Regions from separate parts of the Pectobacterium odoriferum genome, predicted to be linked through region 1. Evidence: predicted binding sites of a transcription regulator. Region 1 holds the regulator's gene; each other region holds the start of a gene.
What was found. The regulator Fur, encoded in region 1, represses iron uptake genes when iron is present. The targets are predictions, from matches to a motif close to ATAATAATGAGAACNACTATCAA.

Region 2: exbB (tol-pal system-associated acyl-CoA thioesterase) is a predicted target of Fur. The motif match lies at 1,264-1,286, and genes of this name have one in related genera.
Region 3: EO763_RS18615 (TonB-dependent siderophore receptor) is a predicted target of Fur. The motif match lies at 1,470-1,492, and genes of this name have one in related genera.
Region 4: EO763_RS02610 (isochorismate synthase) is a predicted target of Fur. The motif match lies at 1,196-1,218, and genes of this name have one in related genera.

What each region holds. Positions count from the first base shown of each region.
Region 1 is NZ_CP034938.1:1,535,994-1,538,204, forward strand. Features, by position in the region: gene glnS (glutamine--tRNA ligase) at 1-948, shown strand, start outside; gene fur (ferric iron uptake transcriptional regulator) at 1,011-1,460, opposite strand; gene fldA (flavodoxin FldA) at 1,790-2,211, opposite strand, start outside.
Region 2 is NZ_CP034938.1:420,224-422,434, forward strand. Features, by position in the region: gene EO763_RS01880 (TRAP transporter substrate-binding protein) at 1-715, opposite strand, end outside; gene exbB (tol-pal system-associated acyl-CoA thioesterase) at 1,402-2,211, shown strand, end outside.
Region 3 is NZ_CP034938.1:4,125,613-4,127,823, forward strand. Features, by position in the region: gene EO763_RS18615 (TonB-dependent siderophore receptor) at 1-1,197, opposite strand, end outside; gene EO763_RS18620 (helix-turn-helix transcriptional regulator) at 1,620-2,211, shown strand, end outside.
Region 4 is NZ_CP034938.1:574,669-576,879, reverse strand. Features, by position in the region: gene EO763_RS02610 (isochorismate synthase) at 1-1,162, opposite strand, end outside; gene EO763_RS02605 (MFS transporter) at 1,506-2,211, shown strand, end outside.

The DNA.
Region 1 (2,211 bases):
CGCCGTCTGTATGACTGGGTGCTGGATAACATCACCATTCCTTGTCACCCGCGTCAGTACGAGTTCTCCCGCCTTAATCTCGAATACGCGATTATGTCCAAGCGTAAGCTGAATCAGCTGGTTGTGGAAAACGTCGTTGAAGGATGGGACGATCCGCGTATGCCGACCATCTCTGGTTTACGCCGTCGTGGTTACAGCGCGTCATCTATCCGTGAGTTCTGTGTGCGCATTGGCGTAACGAAGCAGGACAACAACGTGGAAATGGCCGCGCTTGAGTCCTGTATCCGTGACGATCTGAATGAGAATGCTCCGCGTGCAATGGCCGTGTTGGATCCGGTCAAAGTCGTGATTGAGAATCTGCCCGCCGAGCATGAAGAGTTTGTCGCGATGCCAAACCATCCGAACAAGCCGGAAATGGGCTCACGTCAGGTCGCATTTAGCCGCGAAGTTTACATCGATCGCGCCGACTTCCGTGAAGAAGCCAACAAACAATACAAGCGTCTGGTGCTGGGTAAAGAAGTGCGTCTGCGTAATGCCTATGTGATCAAAGCAGAGCGCATTGAGAAAGATGAGCAGGGCACCATCACCACGATTTACTGTAGCTATGATGCGGAAACGCTGAGCAAAGATCCGGCTGACGGCCGTAAAGTGAAAGGCGTTATCCACTGGGTTTCTGCGGCACACGCGGTACCAGCAGAATTCCGCTTGTACGATCGCCTGTTCAGTGTGGCCAATCCGGGGGCGGCGGACGACTTCCTGTCGACGATTAATCCAGACTCACTGAAAATTACGCAAGGTTTTGTGGAAGCGAGTCTGGCGCAGGCGGAAGTAGAGAAAGCGTATCAGTTTGAGCGTGAAGGCTATTTCTGTGCTGACCGTGTTTACTCCAGTGCAGAACATCTGGTGTTTAACCGTACGGTTGGACTGCGAGATACCTGGGTAGGCTAAGGCCACCAGTAGAAGACAAAAATAAAACCGCCTCGGCGGTTTTATTTTTTTATGCGGTCGATTTATCGTGTGGAATCGTGCAGGGTTTCATCCTCTCGGCAATCCCCTTCACTGCAATGCCCATAGAGATACAGACTGTGGTTGGACAGTTTGATGCCGTGTCTTTCTGCGATCTCGCGCTGACGTGCTTCGATATATTCATCGCGGAATTCAATGACTTTGCCACAGTCGAGGCAAATTAAGTGATCGTGATGATGCTGCTGCGTCAATTCAAAGACGGATTTGCCACCTTCGAAGTTATGACGGGTTACGATACCCGCATCATCAAACTGGTTGAGTACGCGATAGACGGTAGCAAGACCAATCTCTTCGCCCATATCAATCAGTTTCTTATATAAATCTTCCGCACTGACGTGATGGCAGACAGGGTCCTGTAACACTTCCAGTATTTTCAGTCTTGGAAGAGTGACTTTCAGGCCGGCCTTCTTTAATGCGGTATTGTTGTCAGTCATGCGGGTTTAATCCTGTTGCTTACTTATCAATGGAGGCTGCCTAGCCTATGACATCGGTCGGCTCAAAAAATGCAAAAGCGTCTCAATTATAGAACCGCGCATACAAAATGAAAACAAGCGAATGTTAACAATATTGTCCCCATTCACACTATTGGTATACAACGCAATTCGTTGTTGATGAATGAGGAAATGATGATGCACGTACAAAGCCGATGGGATTATTGTACAGGTTTACTGATAGAAGTTAAAAAAATGTATCAATTATTATGAAAGGTTTTACCTATCAATGCTATTTTGGCTCTGATAGGGATTATCAGAGCCAAAATGGCTTAGCCAACCAGTTCTTGCAGGTTCAGCTCATCGCTGATCTGTTTCACCCACGTTGTCACGCGTTCGCTGGTCAGTTCAGGCTGACGGTCTTCATCGATAGCCAGGCCGATGAAGTGATTGTCGTCGGCGAGACCTTTAGAAGCTTCAAAGTAATAGCCCTCTGTTGGCCAGTGGCCGACAATCGTCGCGCCGCGAGGCTCAATAATGTCACGGATGGTGCCCATGGCATCACAGAAGTATTCTGCATAATCTTCCTGATCGCCGCAGCCAAACAGGGCAACCAATTTTCCTGTGAAATCCACTTCTTCCAACGACGGGAAGAAGTCATCCCAATCGCACTGAGCTTCACCGTAATACCAGGTTGGAATACCCAGCAGCAGAATATCGAAACCTTCGAGGTCTTCTTTGCTGCTTTTGGCGA
Region 2 (2,211 bases), 1.1 Mb from region 1:
GCTCAGGAATAATGAAGTGGCGGCTCCAGGTATAGTTTTTCACTACAGGCAGATAGTTGTGTGCGACAAATGTTGGTGGGTTATTTTCGGTGCCGTCAATCACGCCGGTTTGCATACCGCTGAAGACTTCGCTGACGCCCATGGCAATCGAGTTGGCCCCCATCGCTTTTAGCGTTGCCAGCGCGACTGGGCTACCCTGTACGCGAATTTTCATGCCCTTGAGGTCTTCAGGTTTTGCAACGGGCTGCTTGGTGATTAAATTACGCGTTCCCGCGTCCATCCAGCCCAGAAAAATCAATTTTGATTTACTGCTATGGGTAATTTTGTCACCAATTTCCTGACCAATTTTTCCATCCAGCACGTTGTGAAGATGATTTTCATCACGGAAAATATAGGGCAGAGTGAAGACTTCTATTTCTGGTAAAATAGCGGCGACGGGCGTCATTGATACGCGGATAATATCAATCGCGCCGAGCTGCGCCTGCTCAATCATTTGTTTTTCATCACCTAATACGCCTCCGGGAAAGGTTTTAATTTCCAGCCTGCCATTAGTAGCGGCCTTTAATTTCTCTCCCATTTTTTGTACAGCAACGACATTAGGGTAACCTTCAGGGTGAACATCGGAGGCTTTAATTTGTTGTGCCTGAATCGCTTGGCTCATCAGGAGTGCAGTAGAACCGAGACAAACGCCGATCAATGTTTTCGACAGCTTCATTGAGTTATCTCCAGAGGTAGGGTGACAGTATCGATAATCAAATGGCGATTTAAAAATATAAACCCATGAAAAATAGTGTAATGAAGAGTGGGTTTAATGATGAGAAGACGACCGCCTATTACGTATTATTGTGGCGTGTGTCAGTATTCTCTGCGAGTTAAGCTAACCTATTATACAACTTCGTAGAATGACTCGTGTCACAAAAGAAAAAGCTAATATGAAATGCTATTTTATATGGACTTTATTCCTATTTGACTTATAGGAATATACGTAACTTGGTGTTTTTATTTATCTTATTATGTACATATATATCTATTTATTTCAGTAAACTTATCGCCAGTTATCATGAAATGGTGTGATAACTTAATGTTGATCACAAAAAGCCGATCGTAAAAATTTTGGTTAACACTGTGTTTTAGGGGGATCTCCCGCCTGATATATTCCTGAATGCTATTATTCTTGCCGTTCTTATGCTTTTCCTGCTGATGTGCGAGCAATACCCTCTGAAATCCTGTCAAAACGCAAGGAAAGTGCGTTATCTGATGTAAATAATAATGAGAACGACTATCAATTCGTTCAGGGTTTGGTATCATTTCAGGCTGCGTTATTGCGGCATTATACCTGTGGGTATGTGCGGATATTGTACAGAACAGATGATTGTACAGAACGAATGGTGGAGGCACAGCGTGAAGACGGCTGTCAATAATACAACTCAACAGGTGTTATCAACCTGGCAAAAAAAACGTGGCGCGTTCAGCGCATTTTCCCGTAGCGTGCTGGTTATCCTGCTGTGTACGGCGGGACTAAGTGGAAATGCGTTTGCGGCTCCGGCAACGACACCGTTATCGACAGAGAATGCAGCGCCAGCCGCGCAGCCTGCTGCTGCGTCCCCTTCTGCTCCTGTGACGACCGATGCACAAGCCCCGACATCAGCGCTCACGCTGCCTGCCAGCGCGGCACCGGGCACCAATAACCTGATGAAAACCGATTTGTCCGTCTGGGGTATGTACCAGCACGCGGATGCCGTGGTGAAAACGGTGATGATCGGTTTGCTGCTGGCTTCCGTGATTACTTGGGCGATCTTCTTTAGTAAAAGCGTTGAGATGTCTGGCGCGAAACGTCGTCTGCGCCGTGAGTATCTGGCGTTGGAACAGGCGAAGACGCTGGACGACGCGCTGGAAACCGCTGACGCATTCAAAGCAGGCAGCGTCGCACAGCAACTGCTGGTGGATGCGCAGAACGAACTGGAGCTTTCCGCGCGTTCTGATGACAACAATGGGATTAAAGAGCGCACCGCGTTTCGTCTGGAACGTCGCGTAGCGGCTACCGGGCGTCACATGGGACGTGGTAACGGCTATCTGGCAACGGTCGGCGCGGTTGCACCGTTCGTGGGGCTGTTTGGTACGGTATGGGGCATCATGAACAGCTTCATCGGTATCGCACAGACGCAAACCACGAATCTGGCGGTGGTCGCACCGGGGATCGCAGAAGCTTTG
Region 3 (2,211 bases), 2.4 Mb from region 1:
CTGATCGACCCAGACATTCAGCGGAATATTCACTTCATTATGTGCAGTGAAGTTATCCAGCTTTATCGTGCCATATTGGTTCGGACTCGTCGTATCAAAAATCCCTTCTAAACCACCAGACAGTCCCTCAAGGATACGGGTATTGTGCGTACGTTCATATTGCAGGTACGACGTAGAGCTGACGCCGCTGTCCCAGTAGCCGCGATGCGTAACCGCAAAGTTCTGGCGGTACATGCGGTTGGTTTCCTTGCCATAATTACTCACGACCAGCGGGTTGGTGTTGGTATTTTGCGAATCGCCCGCATAGATATTGCCCTGACGGCTGGAACCCGCTTCGAATTCCAGTGACTGCTGCTCGGTCATATCCCAGCGCAACAGGCCATTGATATCTTTATTACGCACCCCTTCGCGTCCGGAAGGCAGTGAAGCTGACTGATTGCCCGCGCGTGCGGACTGATGCCCTTGGTTAATATCGCGTGCATCAGCCTCAGTTTTATTCAGGTTGCCGTACAGGCGGAAGCTCAGGCTGTCGGTCAGGCCGCCCATCAGGCTAAAATCAGTACGCTTGGTTGCGCCTTCCGAACTATGCTCCGGCGCGTTCAAGAAGGTGTTCCAGGTGCCGTGCCATTCCTGACTCGGCTGCTTGGTGATGATGTTGACCACACCGCCCGCTGCACCGTTACCATAGCGCGCCGCCGCTGGGCCGCGCAGCACTTCAATACGCTCGACCATATCGGCAGGCACCCAGTTGGTGTCACCACGGGTATCGCGCTCGCCGCGCCAGCCGTAACGCACCGCCGTACGGCTCGACACGGGCTTGCCATCCACCAGAATCAGCGTGTTTTCTGGTCCCATGCCGCGGATATCGATCTGGCGATTGTTACCGCGCTGGCCGCTGGTTGAGTTACCGGACAGATTGACGCCCGGCATGGTGCGAATCAGATCGGACAGATCGTTAGCAGGCGGACGCTTGCTGATATCTTCAGCCGTAATCACCGACACACCCGGAGCCTGACGGGTTTGCTCAGCGGCCGTCACCACCATCGTATCGCCCGATGCTTTACTTTCGGCCTGACTCTGCACCTGTGGGGCAGGTTCTGTTGAAGGCGCGGTCTGCGCAGCGCTCAGAAACGATGTCATCCCGCAGCTAACGCCAATAAGCGTCGCCAGATAACGACGCGATTGTGGTAGTTTCATCAAAATTATCCTGCCCTGTAAGAAATGAATAAGTAGCCTGAAAAAGGATCAACATCGCAGCCGGTACAGCGACACCTAACGACAATCAGCAAAACGCTGAATAACGGCGGAGATAAAACGCGCAAACGTGGCGGTTATCGGGGAGAAGCGTCATGCCAATAGCATCACGTCGTGTTGTTATGAAATGCTGTGTGTAATCAATCAGCCCTTTTCTCCGCATTGCCGGAAATGGAAAATGCCTTTATCGTGCAATGTGACGTCCTCAACGAAAAATGCTATTGAGAAGTATTTGCATTACCATTTTGACGCGGTCATTGTTACATTTGTCATTCAGGACGGGGTTTGCTCTAGCAGCAAAATGTTTTGCCAAAGCATCAAAATGGAAGGCGCAGGTCGAAGGGTTTAATCAGGTAGGTAATCACGTGCGCAGCTTCACTCAGTCATCAAAGCCAATCTATAAAGATCACATCGTTCAGCAATCGAGTCTGGTCGCGAACAATTACCGTTTTATCGGCCCTCGGCTGATCGATAACACGCCAGTGCTATTCGGGTCGTTCACTGTCGTGCAGCTCAACCCGCATCTGATCTTGCATACCGCGGATGTGATTAATCGCCACAACATGAAAACCCAAAATCTGCTGGATGGCGCGATCAAGCTGGCCATCGTGGTGAGTGGCAATGCGCATATCTCATTTGGTCATCAGGAACTGCATCTGGGAGAGAACCAGCCGGCCTCGCTGATTGCGCTGACAGAGCCGACAATGTTTACCCGCATCGGCAAGCGTGATGAGTATGAGCGAACGATTACGCTGACGTTCGACAGAGAATGGCTGTACGGCAATATGCTGGATACCGTTGGCGACTGGCAGGCCATCCACGATTTCACACAGACTCACCTGGCGACACACTTGTGGACACCGTCCCGACAGGCATTAGCGATTGCCTTACAAACGCTGGACGCTGAACCTTGCCAAACGCCGCTCCAGCGCCTTTATCTGGAAATGCAGTGTATGA
Region 4 (2,211 bases), 960 kb from region 1:
CATTCAGCATCGTGTTTAATTTGGCGGCGGTTTCAGCCCATTCGTCCTCGGGGACGGACGCCTCAACAATGCCCGCACCGGCAAACAGGCGGACTTTGTTGTGTTTGATGGTGCCGCAGCGAATCGCTATCGCCCATTCACCATCGCCGTTGGCATCACACCAGCCGACGATGCCGCTGAATACGCCACGATCGTGCGGTTCCAGCTCGGCGATCAACTGACGCGCTTCCTGCGTGGGAAAGCCGCACAGTGCGGGAGTAGGATGGAGCTGGCAGGCAACCTGAAGTGCCGTCATCTCTGGGTTCGTCAGTTCACCGCGGATAGCGGTAGACAAATGCCACATAGAAGCGGTGCTCATTAGCGAAGGGGTTGAAGGAATGGTTAACGACGAGCACAGTGGCATCAGGCGTTGGCGGATGTCATCCACCACCAGCTTATGCTCGTGCTTGTCTTTACCCGATTTCAGCAGGCGCTGGCTGTTCAGGTAATCCAGATGTTCATCGTTCATCCGTCGCGCCGATCCCGCCAGCGGATTAGAAACAATGACGTTCCCCTGCTTGCGCACCAGCAGTTCCGGGCTCGCGCCCAGCAATACCGAACCATCCGGCAGCGGCAGTGAGAAGTGGTATCCACCCGCGTTCTGCACCATCAGGGTATTGAGGATCGTTTGCGCCTTAACGGGGCTCGTCAGCTCAATGTCCAAAACGCGTGACAGCACCGCTTTGCTCAGTTCACCACGGCGGAACCGCTCAACCGCCTCTGCCACGATGGACTTGAACTGACATTCGTCCGGGACGCTGTTTAACGTTAGTGCGGTAGGGCCCGCAGCTGTGTGCTTACGGGCGCGGCTGACGAGTTCAGATTTCGTCGTAACGGCATAACTATCAGGGATATAGAGACAAGATGGTTGCGTGGTATCAAAGGGAATCGCCCCCACAACAATAGGCAGCGACTGCCCTGCCTGACGCGCTCGCTGGAATGCCTGCGCGATTGCAGGGCTAAGCCTGTCATCGTGCGAGCCAGGAACACAAACAGGGGACGAAATACGTTCAAATAAGCCTGAAGTAGACAGGCTTCGGTGTTCCGATGCATATAAAAAAGCGGTCTGTTCCGAATAGGTTAGCCCGCTAAATGCTTCAGTTTTTGTAATCAGTGTATCCACAAGACAGCTCCTGCGCTCGCAAATCAAATACCAATGATTATTAAAATCATTATCATTTATATTAAGCGCAGTTAAATTACACTGAAGTAACGTGTTCGGTCAATCCTTCCACAAAATGGTTATTCACGCCTATTAATTAGGGGTTATATTGATGTTAATCAATTTTTTTGTTCATGTTTCATAATGGGTAATGGTTAGCAACAAGAATGTATTGATTATAAAACCCACATCACAGGTGATAATGAAAATACTTATCATTTATTGTCAGAGAAATTAAGCTGCGCTAGACTGCGCAAATATTTTACTATTTATGTCTAAATGTGAGCCTGTCATGGATGAAAGCATGTACCGCCCGCACACCCGATCCGTTGTGCATCTGGCGCTGCTCATTAATATGCTTTCCCTCGGTAGCTTGATGATGGTGATGCCGCTAGGCCCCGATTTCGTTAGCGCACTGTCTATGGATGCTAAGAACATCGGCTACATTAGCGGCGGTGCAACGTTTGCCTCCGCCATCGTCGGCTTCCTCGCCGCTCCCTATCTGGACAGATTTAACCGTAAACATGCTCTGATCGTGCTGCTAACGCTGCGCTTTGGCCTGACGGCAGCCTGCATGTTTGCCACCAGCCAAACCGATCTTTTGCTGCTGTTTATTCTGGCGGGCTGTGTTGCTGGGCCGGCATCCGGTGTCTTGATGGCTGCGGTTGTCGATATTGTGCCGGCCAACGAACGCGGAAAGCAGCTGGCCTATGTCGGCATGAGTTTTTCGCTCGCGGCGATTGTCATCATGCCGCTGTCGCTGGAACTGGCGCACCGAATTAACTGGCAAGCGCCGTTTTATATTTTCGGCCTCGGCGGTCTGCTACTGGCGCTGTTAGTGCTGTGGTTTTTTCCTTCCATGCCGCCGACGCACCGGGTTCAGCAAGGTTCGTCACCCGCGACAGCGAACGCTTCGGTATTACATGACCTGCTGGCATCGCCTCTTTTCCTGTTGGGGTTGACGATCATGTCGCTGCAAATGTTCGGTCATTTCCTGCTGATTCCCCACT